DNA from 3 places in the Bacillus sp. FJAT-45350 genome. Region 1 is predicted to be linked to each of the others. Evidence: riboswitches for the same ligand, from Rfam matches in the RefSeq annotation. Region 1 holds a riboswitch; each other region holds the start of a gene.
The links. A riboswitch is a leader RNA that binds a small molecule or an ion and turns the genes downstream of it on or off. The one in region 1 is predicted to bind lysine.
Positions count from the first base shown of each region.

Region 2: linked by a shared signal. The riboswitch ahead of lysA (diaminopimelate decarboxylase) and the one ahead of CD003_RS09000 (Na+/H+ antiporter NhaC family protein) in region 1 are both predicted to bind lysine.
Region 3: linked by a shared signal. The riboswitch ahead of CD003_RS18680 (aspartate kinase) and the one ahead of CD003_RS09000 (Na+/H+ antiporter NhaC family protein) in region 1 are both predicted to bind lysine.

Region 1 covers NZ_NISU01000001.1:1,782,131-1,788,143, forward strand. The annotation lists gene CD003_RS08985 (FUSC family protein) at 1-503, shown strand, start outside; gene CD003_RS08990 (DNA adenine methylase) at 644-1,513, shown strand; gene CD003_RS08995 (type II restriction enzyme) at 1,491-2,786, shown strand; lysine riboswitch at 2,906-3,091, shown strand; gene CD003_RS09000 (Na+/H+ antiporter NhaC family protein) at 3,203-4,759, shown strand; gene CD003_RS09005 (MFS transporter) at 5,070-6,013, shown strand, end outside.
Region 2 covers NZ_NISU01000001.1:2,061,002-2,067,014, reverse strand. The annotation lists gene CD003_RS10390 (stage V sporulation protein AB) at 1-29, shown strand, start outside; gene spoVAC (stage V sporulation protein AC) at 44-505, shown strand; gene spoVAD (stage V sporulation protein AD) at 524-1,546, shown strand; gene spoVAE (stage V sporulation protein AE) at 1,546-1,896, shown strand; gene CD003_RS10370 (stage V sporulation protein AE) at 1,902-2,471, shown strand; gene CD003_RS10365 (spore germination protein) at 2,464-3,939, shown strand; lysine riboswitch at 4,033-4,215, shown strand; gene lysA (diaminopimelate decarboxylase) at 4,313-5,617, shown strand; gene CD003_RS10355 (LysM peptidoglycan-binding domain-containing protein) at 5,820-6,013, shown strand, end outside.
Region 3 covers NZ_NISU01000002.1:434,817-440,829, reverse strand. The annotation lists gene CD003_RS18695 (succinate dehydrogenase cytochrome b558 subunit) at 1-251, opposite strand, end outside; gene CD003_RS18690 (TrkH family potassium uptake protein) at 662-2,011, opposite strand; gene CD003_RS18685 (YslB family protein) at 2,126-2,551, shown strand; gene CD003_RS18680 (aspartate kinase) at 2,618-3,847, opposite strand; lysine riboswitch at 3,959-4,145, opposite strand; gene uvrC (excinuclease ABC subunit UvrC) at 4,225-5,994, opposite strand.

The DNA.
Region 1 (6,013 bases):
AACAGATCCTAAATCAAGAAATTAAATACACGAAGTCCGCTTCAAAAACATACTTAAAGCTAAGAGAAGGTGGCGATGACGTTCTTAAACTCTCTCGTGCCCAAAGACAAGAATGGAAATACCATAAAGTGAAGAAAAAAGACCTAAGAAAATTTTATGACTCTCAAAAAAGACTTAACCTTCTAGAGCGAATCATTCTACATCTCGGCAACTTACAATACATGAATCAAAAAGTTGAATTTACCCCTGAACAAAAGAATCTTATTGAAAACCTTTTAGAATCAATGGTGAAAATTCTTCAAGATGAAAAACATCAAATACCTGATAACCATTATTTATATATTGATGAGCTAGACATCCGATTCAAATATCAGAGTAATAAACAACCAAGTAACCAAGAACAGTTTTACCATCACTTCACACCTATTGTCATCATCTTCTACGAACTACTTTCCCTTCATGATACACTTGAGGAACTAGAGCAACTGGTGAGGAGTGAGTAATTATTAATTATGAGTTATGAGTTATAAATTTAAATTCCAATTAATAAATCATAATTCATAATTCAGCATTCTATAGTATACTTGTTGTTAGAAATCATAATAACGAACATAAGTTTTTGTTTTTAGTGGGAGTGGAATTGATGAACAAGACGAGTAATTTACAACCATTTTTAAAATGGGCAGGAGGAAAAAGGCAGCTTTTGCCTGTATTAAGACAATATCTCCCCGAAGATTATAATCGATATTTCGAACCGTTTATTGGTGCGGGAGCATTACTTTTTGATATAGCACCAAAGGAAGCTTATATAAATGACGTCAATCAAGAGCTTGTGAACGTTTATCAGACGATTCGTGACGATGTTCACAAGCTTATTACTTATTTAGAAATACATGCTGAAAAGCACGGACAAGATGAGAATTATTATTATATAGTGAGAGAATGGGACCGTAATGGAACAATTGAGAACATATCTCTAACTGAACGAGCTGCTAGAGTGCTCTACTTAAATAAAACATGCTTTAACGGCTTATACCGAGTAAACTCTAAAGGTCAATATAATGTACCAAAAGGTAGCTATAAAAATCCTAATATTGTAAATTCAGACGTCCTTTTAACTGTCCATGACTATTTAAATAAGAACAACGTAACAATAACAAACGAAGATTTTGCAAAGACTGTATTAGAAGAAGCGAAAAAGGGAGATTTAGTCTATTTTGATCCACCATATGATCCTGTTTCTACTACTTCTTCTTTTACAAGTTATTCCCAAACGGGTTTTGGAAAAGAAGAACAAGTACGTTTGAAGGATGTTTTTGTTGAGCTTGCAGATAGAGGTTGCTATGTCATGCTTTCAAATTCATATACGGACTTTATTCGTGACTTATATGGACAAGCTAACTTTGAAGCGATTCCAGTAAAAGCAACCAGAAGCATTAACTCGAAAGCTACATCCAGAGGGAAAATAGATGAGGCGGTGATACTTAGCTATGTCTCAAAAGACAAAAAATGATGTTGCGTGGGAGTTTCTTTTTGATAAATATAATATTGTGCAGCGTATTGAGCGAGATGGATTTTATCGTATAGCAGCGAATGACATACGTGAAGTACGCGAACCTCGATTAATGTGTAAATTCGATCATAGGACGAGCTTACCACAACCGTTTAAAGAAACGAAATTATCGATTCTTCCTCTCTCTCGGAGCGAATATGTAATCGGCAACTTCGAGATTTTCGAAAAGGTTAAATACAATAAAGATCAAATTCCTACCCGTGTTAGCATTCCTGATTTTATTGATACAATTAAACGTGATGACTTGTACTCTGAAAGCGCAGCTCTCCATGCAGCTCATGTTTCAGGAATGTTTCAACATGTACTAGAACTAAATAGAAACGCTCCTCTTTTACAAACTGTGTCAGGGAGAATGGGTTCAAAGCATTTCAACTATGAAGTTAACCTTGCTCATGAAGGTTCCTTTTCAATCAACGTAGAGGGTTCTCAAATTGAGATTGATGGAGGATATGAAACGAAAGACTCCTTTCTAATCGTTGAGGCCAAGAAGGAAACTGTGAAGGACTTTAATATTCGCCAATTATTCTATCCTTACCGTGTTTGGAAGAACAAAACGAATAAAAATATTATACCAATATTCTTCACACACTCTAATGACATCTTTAGTTTCTTTGTCTATACATTTGACGACGACCAAGTGTTTAATTCTATTCGCTTACTGAAGCAGCAAGATTTTATTATTGATAACGAGAAAATAACAATAGAAGAAGTCCTACATCTCGCACACTCCACACCCCTTGTCGAAGAAAGAACGGATATCCCCTTTCCACAAGCGGATACATTTGAAAGAGTCGTAGATTTATTAGGGTTACTTTATGAACGAGAAATGAGTCCCAACGATATTGCTGAGAATTACGACTTTAATGGTAGACAATCTTATTACCACGCAGATGCTGGAGTTTATTTAGGCCTCATTGAAAAAGTCAAAAAGAATAGAACCACTTATTTCAAACTAAGTAACAAAGGTCGAAACATTATGTCTATGTCATACAAAGCAAAATATATGTCACTCATCTCTTCTATATTAGAACATGCTCCATTCAATGTTGCATTTCAAGAATGGGTTCCTAACCAGTTCCTAAATAAGGAAAGACGAATCGAGATTATGAAAGAAAATAAAGCAAATGTAAATCCAAATAATAGTACGATTATACGTAGGTCGCAGTCTGTTCAAAAATGGTCAGAGTGGATATATCGATTAACACAAATTTAAAAAATTTTCTCAATATAATTTGATATCTCTGTTTATCTTACCTAATCTTTCAACTTGACCATATTTATATTACTGATATAATAACTAAGGCGTTTACAATTTAATATTACCTTGTCTTTCGATGAGGTAGAGGTGCGAAAACTATAAGTATACAATGTGAGGCTGACAACCATTGACCATTGTAAAAAGGAGTTTTCGCCGAAGCAGGGAAAATGTCAATTTTTTCTGTTGGGGTTGCCTTAAATAAGGGTAACACTGTCATTATGAAGATGAATTTATGTTCATAATGGAGAACTACTGGTCGTGGCAGATTTACTACATTACAGAGTAATGATAGATATGTCTATCACTTCTCTGTTTTTTTGTGTTCTCTATTATTGTATGGATCATCTACACATTGTTAAGGAGGAAGAAAATTGATAGGAACTATTTTTTCATTAATCCCCCCTCTTCTTGCCATTGTGATGGTTCTCTTAACAAGAAGAGTAATTTTATCATTGGGTGTCGGGGTTATATCTGCAGCCTTACTACTTGAGAGCTTTTCTCCGGTTGCTACAGTCTCAACAATCCTTGCTAGTATAAGAGATATTTTCATCTCTGATGGTGGGTTAAATACATGGAATGTCTACATTCTATTATTCTTATTTCTATTAGGAATTATTTCAGCATTTATTACGATTTCAGGCGGAAGTCGTGCATTCGGGGAATGGGCATTAAAGAGAGTCAAAACAAGAGTTGGAGCGCAAATTGTTACAGCATTCCTTGGCATTATCATTTTTATTGATGATTATTTTAATGCATTAGCTGTAGGACAAGTTAGCCGTCCGATTACTGATAGACACCGTGTATCTCGTGCAAAATTGGCCTATATTATTGATTCAACATCTGCCCCAATCTGTGTTGTTTCACCTATTTCAAGTTGGGGAGCATATATTATCGGGATTATCGGGACGATCTTTGCTACACATCAGATTACTCAATATACTGCCTTTTCAGCATTTATTCAAATGATTCCATTAAACTTCTATGTTATTACTGCTATTTTATTAGTTTTTGTTACAGCAATTTTCAATATTAATATTGGTAGTATGAAAAGACATGAACAAATGGCAGTGAAAACTGGTCAAACGTATAATACTGATAAGGGTAAGATTCCTGGTGAATTATCTGAAGACTTACCAGTAAGCAAAAAAGGAACAGTTCTTAATCTGATTGTTCCTATCATAGCACTAGTTATCGGTACAGTTGGAGCTATGATTTATACTGGAATTGAAGGTACTGATGGTACTGCAACCATTCTAGATATTTTCGAAAATACAGATGTAGCAACGGCTTTACTTTATGGTGGTATATTTAGTGTAGTGATTAGCTTTATTTTATTCTTAACTCAAAAAGATTTGTCGGCTGGGGTATCCGGTCTTGCTGTTAAAGCAGGGATTAAGAGTATGCTTCCTGCCGTGTATATCCTTATTTTCGCATGGAGTATCGTTGATTTAATTGGTCAGTTAGAAACGGGTCAATATCTTGCAGGATTAGTAGAGAATTCTAACATTAACATTGGTTGGTTACCTGCTATCCTATTTGTTATCGCTGGAATTATGGCATTCTCTACGGGGACGTCATGGGGAACATTTGGCTTAATGCTACCAATCGCTGGACAAATTATGGCTGTTATCGATGTTTCTCTATTATTACCAGCATTAGCTGCTGTCCTAGCAGGCTCTGTATTTGGAGACCATTGTTCACCAATTTCTGATACAACGATTCTCTCTTCTACTGGCGCAGGCTGTCATCACGTTGATCACGTAATTACACAGCTCCCTTATGCTGTTATTGCAGGAGTGATTTCAGTAATTGGATATATTGTTCTTGGATTAACAGGAAGCATGATAATAAGTTTAGTGACATTATTAGTAACCTTTGTCATCGTCATGATTGCTCTCATTACGTTAACTAGAAAACAATCATACTAAACAGAACAAAATCCACATAGAGGAATTTGTTAAAAGCAATGTGCGAAGCCACTACATGTTTAAAAGTTCAGTGACAAGTGATTTTCTTATCTCTGAACGAGTAGTGCGCGAAGCCATTGCCCTACTTATCCACATTGAAGTATTTTAAAATCGTTCGAGGCCGCTGAAAAAGTGTAATTTTCACTTTTTCAACGGCCTTTAATCGTTCGTAGAAACTTTTTTGTAATAAATGAATTCACAATTCAGACTTTTCAATCCGATGGTGTTATAATCATTTTATTTACTATAGATTAAGAGGAGAATATTTTATATGCAAGTTCAAACAAAAAACGTTACAACGCCGGTACCACAAGAAAAAACAGCATATCGAATTTTACTTATCATAGGTTTTGTCCATCTATTAAATGATGCAATTCAAGCTCTCGTACCTGCAATGTTTCCTATTCTCGTACAATCAATGGGATTAACCTTTACACAACTTGGACTAATTGCATTCGCACTAAACTTAACTTCCTCCCTCATTCAGCCAGTCGTTGGAGCATATACCGATAGAAAACCATCACCGTATGCACTTCCAATAGGACTTTGTTTTACGTTGGTTGGTGTACTTGGAATAGCCTTTGCTCCATCTTTTTGGTTAGTAATGTTATCCGTTATTTTTATCGGCCTTGGCTCTGCTACCTTCCACCCAGAAGGTTCACGAGTAGCTTATATGGCAGCTGGAAATCGCCGTGGCTTTGCTCAATCAATCTATCAAGTTGGTGGAAATGCCGGCCAAGCACTAGCTCCGTTAATTACCGCTTTGATACTCGTTCCACTTGGACAGTTCGGAGCGATATGGTTTACCTTTGTGGCAGTACTTGCCATTGGTCTTTTATTTTATATCGCTAGATGGTATTCAGAACAAGTGACGATTACAGCAAAAGCGAAAAAAACAGCTAAATCAGTAGATAAAAGCCAATCAAAAGTTCATCGCAAAGTAATTCTTTCGGCTATTAGCTTGTTAATTTTTCTAGTCTTTGCACGTTCATGGTTCCATGCTGGAATGACAAACTACTATGCTTTTTATTTAATTGAGCAATACAATCTAACGATTAGTCAGGTACAAGTATATCTATTTATTTTCTTAGCAGCAGGTGCTTTTGGAACATTTGCCGGTGGACCTCTTGCTGACAGATTTGGAAAAAGAAACATCATTATGCTTTCAATGCTTGGTTCTGCCCCGTTAGCATTGTTGCTACCGCATGTAGGTCC
Region 2 (6,013 bases), 280 kb from region 1:
TTCACTGGATTTATTTCGTTGATATGTAAAAGGAGTGAAGAATGTGGATGCTGAGAAGAAAAAAATAAAAGAGTATCAAAAGAAAATAAAGCCATATCAACCGAAGACACCCTATCTTCTAAACTGCCTTAAAGCCTTTTTAATAGGCGGAGCCATTTGTGCAATAGGACAGGGAATATCAAATTTCTACATTAGAGTCTTTGACCTTACCGAAAAAACAGTTACAAGTCCTACGATTGCGACGCTTATTTTACTAGCGGCGCTTCTAACAGGACTAGGTGTCTATGATAGGTTAGGTCAATTTGCAGGTGCTGGTTCAGCTGTTCCGGTGACCGGTTTTTCTAATGCGATTGCAAGCGCTGCTCTTGAGCATAAAAGTGAAGGACTTGTTCTAGGGATAGGCTCGAATATGTTCAAAATTGCTGGAGCGGTTATTGTGTTTGGTGTTGTGTCAGCTTATTTAGTAGGACTCACAAGACTACTTGTTCAAACGCTAATTAGCTAACAAAGGAGGCAGAGCGATGTGAAGCTCGTTGGTAATCAAACATGGCGATTCGAAGACGGAATCTATCTCACTTCAACGGGTACAGCTGTAGGTCCAATTGAATCAGAAGGGCCGTTAAAAGAAGATTTTGATACGAGCTATGATAATCTCTATTGCGGTGAAGCCAACTGGGAACTAGCTGAACGAAAATTATTAATGGATTCAATTGACTCATGTTTACAAAAACAAAATCTCAAAGAAAAAGAAATAGACTTTTTTCTTGCAGGAGATTTATTAAATCAAAATGTGACTTCGAATTATGTTGCTAGATCAATGGGAATTCCTTTTTTAGGAATGTTTTCAGCTTGTGCAACAGCTATTGAGACATTAGCTATGGGATCAGTCTTAGTTGATGGTGGTTATGCAAATAAAATAATAGCTGCAACGAGTAGTCATAATGCCACTGCTGAGCGACAGTTCAGGTATCCTACTGAATTTGGTGGACAGAGACCAGAATCCTCTACTTTTACAGTGACAGGAGCAGGAGCAGCTTTAATAAGCAAAAAACCAGGTCAATTAGGGATAAAAATACGTGAGGCTACAATTGGTAAAGTTGTTGACTTAGGAATTAAAAATCCATTTGATATGGGTTCAGCTATGGCTCCAGCAGCTTGCGACACAATTGTTGCTCATTTACAGGATACAGGTAGAAAAGCAGAAGACTACGATTTAATAGTGACAGGAGATTTATCAAGAGTTGGTAGTGGCATTGTCAAAATGTTATTAAAAGAACAAGGGATTAGCCTCCATAATAATTATCAAGACTGTGGTGTGATGATTTACAGCCAAGATCAAAATATTTTTGCTGGAGGCAGTGGGTGTGCATGTCCTGCTGTTGTTACATATGGTCATTTGGTGAATGAAATGAAAAAAGGCAAGATTAAACGAATGCTTGTTGTCGCTACAGGAGCACTTCTTAGTCCTACAATGATGCAACAAAAGGAATCGATTCCATGTATTGCTCATGGAGTTGTTTTAGAGTCTGAGGTGATAGATTCATGATGGAATATGTAATTGCCTTTGTTGTTGGTGGAACTATATGTATTGTAGGTCAACTTTTACTAGATGTCCTGAAGCTAACGCCAACTCATATGATGAGTACCTTAGTTGTTGCCGGAGCACTTTTAGATGGATTTCATTTGTATGATAGGCTCATTGACTTTGCCGGGGCAGGTGCAACCGTCCCAATCACTAGCTTTGGACATTCACTCGTTCACGGGGCGATGGCTGAGTCAGAGAGATATGGATTTTTAGGAGTAGGGATGGGAATTTTCGAGGTTACATCTGTAGGGATTTCTACTTCAATATTATTTGGTTTTTTAGTAGCAATTGTATTCAAACCGAGGGGGTGAAAGTAGTGAGTGAAAAAAAGCGAGTCATTCTCATTACGGACGGCGATCAATCAGCGAAACATGCAGTTCAAATCGTTGCAAAACAAATAGGTGGCCGTTGTATAACGAGCTCAGGAGGGAACCCTTCAAGGTTATCAGGTGAAGAGTTAGTAGAGCTGATTCATAAAGCTCCTACTGAACCTGTTCTAGTTATGTTTGATGATTGTGGCTTTCAACGGGAAGGGCCAGGTGAACATGCTATGCGCTATGTAGCAAATGATTCATCAATAGAAGTACTTGGTGCAATTGCTGTTGCGTCAACGACACATTTCTCGGAATGGACGAAGGTAGATGTAAGCATTGATAGGTATGGAAACTTAACTGAGTATGGAGTTGACAAAAACGGATTGCAAGATTTGGAAATAGGTAGAATTGATGGAGATACTGTATATATATTGGACGAAATGAACATACCTATTGTTGTAGGTGTCGGTGATATTGGAAAGATGGCTGGTCAAGATGTCCCGGAAAAAGGCGCTCCCATCACCAGGAAAGCAGTGGAGATTATCTTAGAAAGGAGCGGAAATCATGAGTGAGCAGCAAGAGAAAATGAAACAGCCTATTTCAAAGAAAATTATAGAGAATGAAGTTGCTCTTAAGTCCAGGCTTGGAATTGGGAAAAGCTTTGACGTCGGGGTAAGAAAATTAACGATCTTTGATAAAGAAATCCAAATTTACTTTACAAATGGTTTATGTGATATTCAATATATCATTGAAGTACTAAGAGAATTAATGCTCGTCGACTCAAGGGAAGAAAAGCCAGACAATGTGAAGAGGGCGATTGAAAATCATCTAACACATGTACAAGTAGAGTTTGTTGATACGTTAGACGATGCCATTTCACAAATGCTTTCAGGACTCATATTTATTTTAGTTGAAGGGGAAGACGAAGCCTTTGTTGTAGATGTTAGAAGCTATCCTGGTAGAGGACCTGACGAGCCTGATACTGAACGAGTTGTAAGAGGTGCTCGTGATGGATATACGGAAAACATCATTCAAAATACGGCATTAACAAGACGTAGAATTCGGGATGAACGTTACCGAAATGAAATTATGCAGGTAGGAGAACGTTCAAAGACGGATATATGTATTTCATACTTAGAAGATGTCGCTGATCCAGATTTAGTAGATATTATAAAAAAAGAACTAAAAGCAATTAATATTGATGGATTAACGATGGCGGACAAGGTAGTTGAGGAGTATATAGTAAAACAAGGCTTTAATCCATTTCCGCTTGTTCGTTATACGGAACGCCCTGATGTGGCAGCTACACATTTATTAGAGGGTCATGTCGTTATTACCGTTGATGCGTCACCGAGTGTTATCATCGTTCCTACAACGTTATTCCACCATGTACAGCATGCGGAAGAATATCGTCAAGCACCTGCTATTGGAACGTTTCTACGATGGGTTCGTTTTGCAGGTATTGTTATTTCATTATTCATTTTACCTTTGTGGTTATTAATGGTTATGACACCAGACATGGTACCAGAGGCGATTGATTTTATTGGTCCCAATGATGACATAAATGTACCGATATTTGCTCAAATATTTATTGCTGAAATTGGGATAGAGCTCTTGAGGATGGCTGCGATCCATACACCTTCTCCATTAGCAACCGCCCTTGGGTTAGTAGCTGCATTATTAATTGGTGATATAGCCATTCAAGTTGGTTTATTTACAGCAGAAGTTATCTTATATGTTGCACTAGGAGCAATAGGGATGTTCGCGACACCGAGTTATGAGTTAGGGATTGCGTTGAAAGTCGTTCGCTTATTACTACTCATTGTCGTTGCTATTTTCCAAGCACCCGGCTTTATTATTGCGACAGCGATTTTCTTCCTTCTATTAGTTAGCATTAAAACATTAAATAAGCCTTATATGTGGCCATTCCTACCATTTGATCCAGCTGCATTCTGGCAAATACTTGTACGTACATCAGTACCTAATATTAAAAAGAGACCAAGTATTGTTGGTCCTAAAGATCCAATTAAACAATCGTAATACTGAAAGAAGAATGAGGCTTGCTCCTCATTCTTCTTTGTGTTAGAGTGGGATAATAATTGACATTCCAAATAAAGAATAGCCTCGTCAAAACGATGGGGTAGAGGTGCAAGGTGAAAAAGTACATTTGTGGAGTTTGTGGTAACTGTGAAGCGAATGGGAAGGTCAACTTGCCGAAGTGAAAGAGGATGCCACAATCTTTTATTGCTGGGTCGTTACTAAATAAGTAACGGACTGTCACTATAGTGTTTATTATAGTGGAGTACTATTCTTATGACTTGAGGTTACTATTGCTTTCTATATTCTATATAGCAGCTAGTGTTCCTTATACATTAGCTGCTTTTCTAATGAACATTATTAAGGAGAGAAGAATATGTTTTTACATGGTACTAGTAAAATAAATGAACTTGGGCATTTAGAAATAGGTTCAGTTGATACAGTGAAGTTAGCAAATGAATTTGGTACGCCTTTATTTGTGTATGATGTGGAATTAATTCGAGAAAGAGCACATCAATTTCAAGAGGCTTTTAAAAAGCAAGGAGTAATAGCTCAAGTTGCATACGCAAGCAAAGCGTTCAGCTGCATTGCTATGATAGAGTTAGTTGATGACCTTGGACTAAGCTTAGATGTTGTTTCTGGAGGAGAGTTATATACAGCTGTTGCGGCTAAGTTTCCAATGGAGAGAATTCACTTTCATGGAAACAATAAGAGCAAGGAAGAAATTGATTTTGCTGTTGAAGCGGGAATTGGTTGCTTCGTCGTTGATAACTTCTACGAATTAGACTTACTCGAGCAAGCAAGTGAACGTCATCAAAAGAAAATTTCAGTATTACTTCGAACGACACCTGGTGTAGAAGCGCATACTCACGATTATATTTCGACTGGTCAAGAAGACTCTAAGTTCGGTTTTGATTTATTAAGTGGTCAGGTTGATAAAGCGATTAAACGAATTCAAGACAAAGAGCAGTTTGAGTTACTAGGTCTTCACTGTCATATTGGTTCTCAAATTTTTGAAACAACAGGATTTGTGATGGCTGTCGAAAAAATCTTTACTCACGTGAAGAAATGGAAAGAAGAATTAAATTATATCCCTAAAGTATTAAATTTAGGTGGTGGATTCGGTATTCGTTATATCGAAGGAGATAAGCCACTTCCTGTTTCAGACTATGTGAATGCCACAATTGATGCTGTGAAAGAACAATCTAATCAATTAGGTATAGATGTACCTGAAATCTGGATTGAGCCAGGAAGATCATTAGTGGGAGATGCAGGGACGACTCTTTATACAGTAGGTTCTGAAAAAGAAATTCCAGAGGTTCGTCATTATCTATCAGTTGATGGTGGTATGAGTGATAACCTTCGACCTGCATTATATCAAGCGGAGTATGAGGGGATTCTTGCAAATCGTGCATTAGATGAAGCTGATAGCAAGTTCTCCATTGCGGGTAAATGCTGTGAAAGTGGAGATATGCTTATTTGGGATCTTCCACTTCCTAAAGCAAAACATGAAGATATTTTGGCTGTCTTCTGTACGGGAGCATATGGATATTCGATGGCAAATAACTACAACCGTATCCCGAGACCGGCTGTTGTCTTTGTGGAAAACGGAACAGCGAAGCTCGCAATTCAACGTGAGTCATATGAAGATTTACTTCGTCTAGACAAGTCAATTCGCTAACTTTATAGAGGACAGTATTACAGGTAATGACAACCTCGTAATACTGTCTTTTTTTCTGTTCAAATCAACTCAGGTAATGGAATTAGATTTACAGAAATGGAGCTTTTACTAGATTATTACCAATTATACGTTTTTTCCCTAGTAATCTACTAGTGAAGTTGGATAATATTCGCAGTATGATTCAGTTAGGAGGGAAGACATCATGAAAAAACTACTTTTGCTTCTACTTATTGTACTTTTCATTCCTACGAAAGCGTTTGCATCAAATGTAGCAGACCGAATTGTAGAAACAGGAAAGCAATACATAGGAACACCATATCAATATGGAGCACCACTCGGGAATACGTCAAGCTTTGATTGCTCTTCGTTTTCAGCCTATATTTTTGGCCAACATGG
Region 3 (6,013 bases), on a different contig from region 1:
TTATTTTTCGCTTGAAACGCAATATAAACACCATAGATTGCATGATAAAGTAATGGAATGTAGATTACAAAAATTTCCATAACATACTTAAATGGTAGGTTATCCATAAAGTTTGCTGCTTGGTTAAATGCACTTGCTCCTTGAGTAGCAAAGTAGTTAACTCCTAAATGCATAATTAAGAATAAACCTACTGGAATGACTCCTAATAATGAATGTAGTCTTCGATTCATAAATTCCCGGTTACCGGCCATACCAATTTTCCCCCCAGATATTAATTTTTTTTACACTTCTAGCAACTGCTCTCTTACTCTTTCTTTTAAACTTATAAATTTGAAACCTCCCCGTATTTATCTCGTTGCTACCAAATTAAGAATAATATGAAACTTAGGTTAAGTTTCTGTGAATAAAATCCGACAAATTTATTTTACTCCCATCCCTTAGTATCGTCAAGAAAACGTCTACAAAATTTAGTCGAAAAATTCCGATATATATAGGCACAAAAAAATGATAGTACACATTAAACCCTTATTTTAAAAGGGTCTCAAACCTTCAACTACTTTTATTCACTAAATAAATAAAGTGAGAAAAAGATTGTCTTTAGGTAATTAATGAGTAACTATCATTTTTACTTTCTATTAAATCTTTACCTAATTATTTACTACTAACCGATAATTATTCGCTCAGTTGGATATTTATAGTAACTCTTCGTCTCTTTACGACGTACTGAAAATAAGAAGACGATCAGTCCAACTCTCCCTATAAACATAAGAATCATTAGAATAAATTGACTCGGTAATGAAAGCTCTGATGTAATTCCCATCGATAAGCCACAAGTTCCAAATGCTGATGCAGTTTCAAAAATTATGGCTACTAATGGGATTTGGTTCCCCTGCTCAAATGCAGAAATTAATATGACAGCCGCAAAAAGCATGACGATAAACACTGAAATTACGATAAATGCCTTTTGACTATCCTCTGGATGTATTTCACGACCAAATACTTTTACATCGTTTTTTCCAAGAGCAAAGCTCTTTATTGTTAAGAACATAACCGCTAAAGTCGTCGTTCGAATTCCCCCACCTACACTTGATGGACTTGCCCCGATAATCATCAATCCTGATATAAATAATAGCGTTGCTAAGCTTAATTCGGAAACATCCATTATCGATAGACCACCACTTCTAGTTGTTGCTGAATTAAACAACGAATGGAATAACTGCTGATGCCATTCAAGACCTACATAATAATGGTTGAACTCCAATGCCCAAATTCCAACGATACCAATTGCAAACACAATAAAATAGGTAGTTGTTGTTATTTTTGTAAATAAAGAAAATCTAAAGTTTGGGTTTTCCTTTGAAAAATATTCTTTCAATTCTAATAATACAGGGAATCCAATTGCCCCTGCGAATATTAAAAGAATCGTTACTAACTGGACATAATAGTCATTTGCAAATGGTATGAGTGACTGTCCAGTAATGTCAAATCCAGCATTTGTAAAAGCACTTAACGAGGCAAAAGCCCCCTGATAATACGCTTCACCTACAGTATCAAAATAACGTATGTAATATGTACCTAAAATTGCAGCTCCAATTAATTCAATGATGATAGCTACAAGTAGAATACCTCTCATCAAATTAACTAACCCTGAAAAGGAATTCTGATTTTGGTCAACCATAATGAGCATGCGTTGTGAGAGGATAATTTTCTTACCAAACAACATCCATACAAATGTTCCTAATGTCATAATCCCAATTCCACCGAGCTGAATGGCTAGGGCCAGAAAGATAATTCCTATTGTGCTATATGTTTCAGAAACGTTCACAACCGTTAGACCAGTTACACTTACGGCACTAACAGACGTAAATAACGCTTCACTATATGATAAAGTTACCCCACTCTGTTGAGATATTGGTAAAAATAGCAACAAGCTAAAAAGAATCATTGCTACAATATAAGAAATGATAATGATACGAAATGGAGTTAAAAATTGATTTAATGATGATTTCATAATATTACCTCCAACTTAGTTCGGAGTTCAGTATATCACTTCCTAGATAACGAATCTATAGAGAAAAAAGTGCTTTGAGATTATAATTAACTTATATAGAGAGGGGTTACATGTATGGCAAAATCAAAAGATCCAATCTTGGAAAGTGAACAGACAGTGCCTGTTTATGGTTACCATCTTATTCGAAATGTATTACTAGAGGAATTTTTAGGTAAAGAACATGAACAGACTTTATACTGGGCTGGTAAATCACTAGCTCGTAAAAATAAAAAAGAAGCGATTGATGACATTATACTATTCTTTGATAAGGCAGGGTGGGGAACACTTACCTTTGTAAAAGAAAAAAGAAATGAAATGATGTTACAATTAACATCTTCCTTGCTAGAAGAAAAAATCCCTTTATGCTATCAATTAGAGGCAGGATTTCTTGCTGAACAAGTCCAGTATATAAAAGGATACATAACTGAGGCGGTCTATACGACGAAGAAGGATAAAGTTCTCTTTACTCTCCATTGGGATGAAAAGGACAGCATTAAATAAAATCAATAAAAAAGTCTGGGACAAAAGGTCCGTTTTTGACCTTTTGTCCCAGACTCTCATTTTTGCTTAAACTGTTAGTGCTACTTCTTCAAGCTCAAATGCACGATGAAGGGCTTCAACAGCTTGAATCATACTAGTCTCATTTACAACTGCAGATACTTTAATTTCTGATGTGCTAACCATTTTAACCATTACATCACTTTCAGATAACACTTGAAACATCGTTGCTGCTACACCAGGGTTAGATACCATACCCGAACCGATAATTGATACTTTTGCTAAATCCTCTTCGTGATATACATCCTCAAATTTCAAAGACTCTTGATTCATATTCAGTAACTGCAAAACTTCTTCTAGTGCTGCCCCATTAATAGAAAAAGAAATATTGGTTGTACCTTTACTACTTTGATTTTGAATAATGATATCTACATTAACCCCTGCTTCAGATAGAAGGGTAAAAACTGTTGATAGAGTTGTTAATTCATTTGGTAAGCCCGCAATTGTTACCTTCGTTACATCATTTTCAAACGCAATTCCTCTTACTATTAGATTTTTCTCCATCGATACTTCCTCCTCAATCAAAGTTCCTTCTTCTTCAACCATACTTGAAGCAACCATTAGCTTTACATGATGATTCTTTGCAAACTCAACAGCTCGAGGGTGTAGAACACCAGCTCCTAAGTTTGCCATTTCTAGCATTTCATCATAAGAAATTGATAATAGTTTTCTAGCATCTTTAACAAAACGAGGGTCTGTTGTGAAAACTCCCGTTACATCTGTATAAATATCACAGCGTTCTGCTGAAAGTCCCGCTGCTAATGCTACAGCTGTTGTATCTGAACCACCTCGACCAAGTGTTGTAATCTCACCTGTATCTGAAACCCCTTGGAACCCAGCAACAATAACAATTTTGCCAGATTCTAAATGCTTTTCGATTCGCTCTGGCTTTATTTCTGTAATACGAGCATTGCCATGAATTTCCTCAGTCATCATTCCTGCTTGCCAGCCTGTCAGTGATACTGCTTCATGACCTCGTTGCTGAAGTGCCATTGTTAATAACGAAATTGAGATTTGCTCACCTGTTGTTAATAGCATATCCATTTCTCTTTTACTCGGTTTTTTAGATATTTGTTGAGCAAGTTCTACCAATTGGTCCGTCGATTTCCCCATAGCTGAAACAACTGCCACCACTTGCTTCCCGCTGTTTACTGTTTTAATAATTCGGTCTGCGACATGCTGAATTCTTTCCACAGATCCAACTGATGTTCCACCGTACTTTTGAACGACTACTGACATCTTCTCCATCCTTTCATTTAGGTAAATAAGGACACAAAAAAACAACAGAAAAGAGAAACCCCCTCACTGTTGTTGTCATACCTATCCGGTACCACACTTGTTCCCTTACTCACGTGAGATAGTTCTCCACACAACTTTTAGGTTGGCTGTGTGACAGCCCTGCACTTATTTAATACAGGTCCAGCTCAAAGAGTATTGAGACTCTTATCACTTCGGCAAATTCCCCTTTCAATATTCTTCTTAGGTACTCAATCACCTCAGAACATTTACTAATGGTCTTCGCTCCTCTACCATCACTTCAAAATATGAAGCGCGGCTTATTAAGTTAGTTTTCATAATAACAAAATTTTATCTATCTGACAATAAGTTTTACTTATTTACTTTTCACTTAAATGTTTAATAATTTCTTCAGCTACTTTTTCAGGTATTTTAAGTTTTTTAAATTCCTCCATACCCGCTTCCTTCATTTTTTTCACTGATCCAAAATGCTTAAGTAGCTGTTGTTTTCGCTTTTGTCCAACTCCTGGAACTTCATCTAACACTGAGGATATCATCGACTTCCCTCTCGTTTGACGATGAAAGCTAATCGCAAATCGGTGAACTTCATCTTGAATGCGCTGTAATAAATAAAACTCATGACTATCTCTTTTTAACGGGACTTCCTCTGGTGGATTACCTATCAATAGTTGTGACGTTCGGTGCTTTTCATCTTTTGCTAGTCCACATACTGGAATCGAAAGACCAAGCTCATCCTCAATAATACTTTGAGCTGAAGAAATTTGACCTTTACCACCATCAATGACAATTAAATCAGGTAGTGGAGCACCCTCTTTTAATAGACGAAAGTAGCGTCGTCGAACAACTTCACGCATCGATGCGTAGTCATCAGGACCTTCTACATCTTTGATTTTATATTTTCGATAATCTTTTTTACTTGGCTTTCCATCTAAAAAGGACACCATTGCCGATACTGGATCGGTTCCTTGGATATTAGAATTATCAAATGCTTCTATTCTATACGGAGGGCTAATTTGCAGAACTTTTCCTAGGTTTTCTACAGCCTTTACCGTGCGCTGTTCATCTCTTTCAATTAAAGAAAATTTTTCTTTAAGAGCAATTTCAGCATTTTTATGAGCTAATTCAAGAAGCTCTTTCTTTTTCCCTCTCTTTGGCTGTAGCACTTTCACTTGTAACAATTCGCTTAGTAAGTCGCTATCGATATTATCAGGTAAAAGAATTTCGGAAGGTTTAATATGCTCCTTTTTCATATAAAACTGTCCAATAAACGTTAATAAATCTTCTTCCGGCTCTTTATAAAAAGGAAATATCGAGACATCCCTTTCAATTAACTTCCCTTGTCTAATAAAAAAGACCTGTACACACATCCACCCTTTATCATAGGCAAATGCGAACACATCTCGATTCACTTGATCATTTATTGTCATTTTTTGCTTTTGCATGACCATATCGATATGCTGAATTTGGTCTCGGAGCTCTTTTGCTCTCTCAAAATTTAAATCTTCAGAAGCTTTAAGCATTTTTTCTGTTAACTCTTTTTTTACTTCCTCGTGTCCCTGGTTTAAAAAGCGAGTAATTTCTTGGACCATCTGTTTATTTTCATCTTGATTGACTTCATTAACACACGGGGCCAAGCATTGATTAATATGATAATAGAGACAAACACGATCAGGGATCGTACTACACTTTCTTAATGGATATAATCGGTCTAATAATTTCTTCGTCTCTGTAGCAGCACCTGCATTAGGATATGGACCGAAATATTTCCCTCCATCTTTCTTTACTTTTCTAGTCGTAATTAGACGAGGTTGTTCTTCAGATGTAATTTTCAAATACGGATAAGATTTATCGTCTTTCAACATGACGTTGTACTTAGGGTCATGCTTTTTAATTAAATTCATCTCTAGGATTAATGCTTCGATATTAGAGGATGTAATTATATATTCAAAGTCAGTGATTTCACTAACTAATCTCTGTGTTTTTCCATCATGGGATCCTGTGAAATACGATCGAACGCGATTTTTTAAAACCTTAGCTTTTCCTACATAAATAATCGTACCTTGATTATCCTTCATTAAATAACAACCAGGTTGGTCTGGTAATACAGCCAACTTTTGTTTTAGTGACATAGCCCTTCCTCCCCTCACT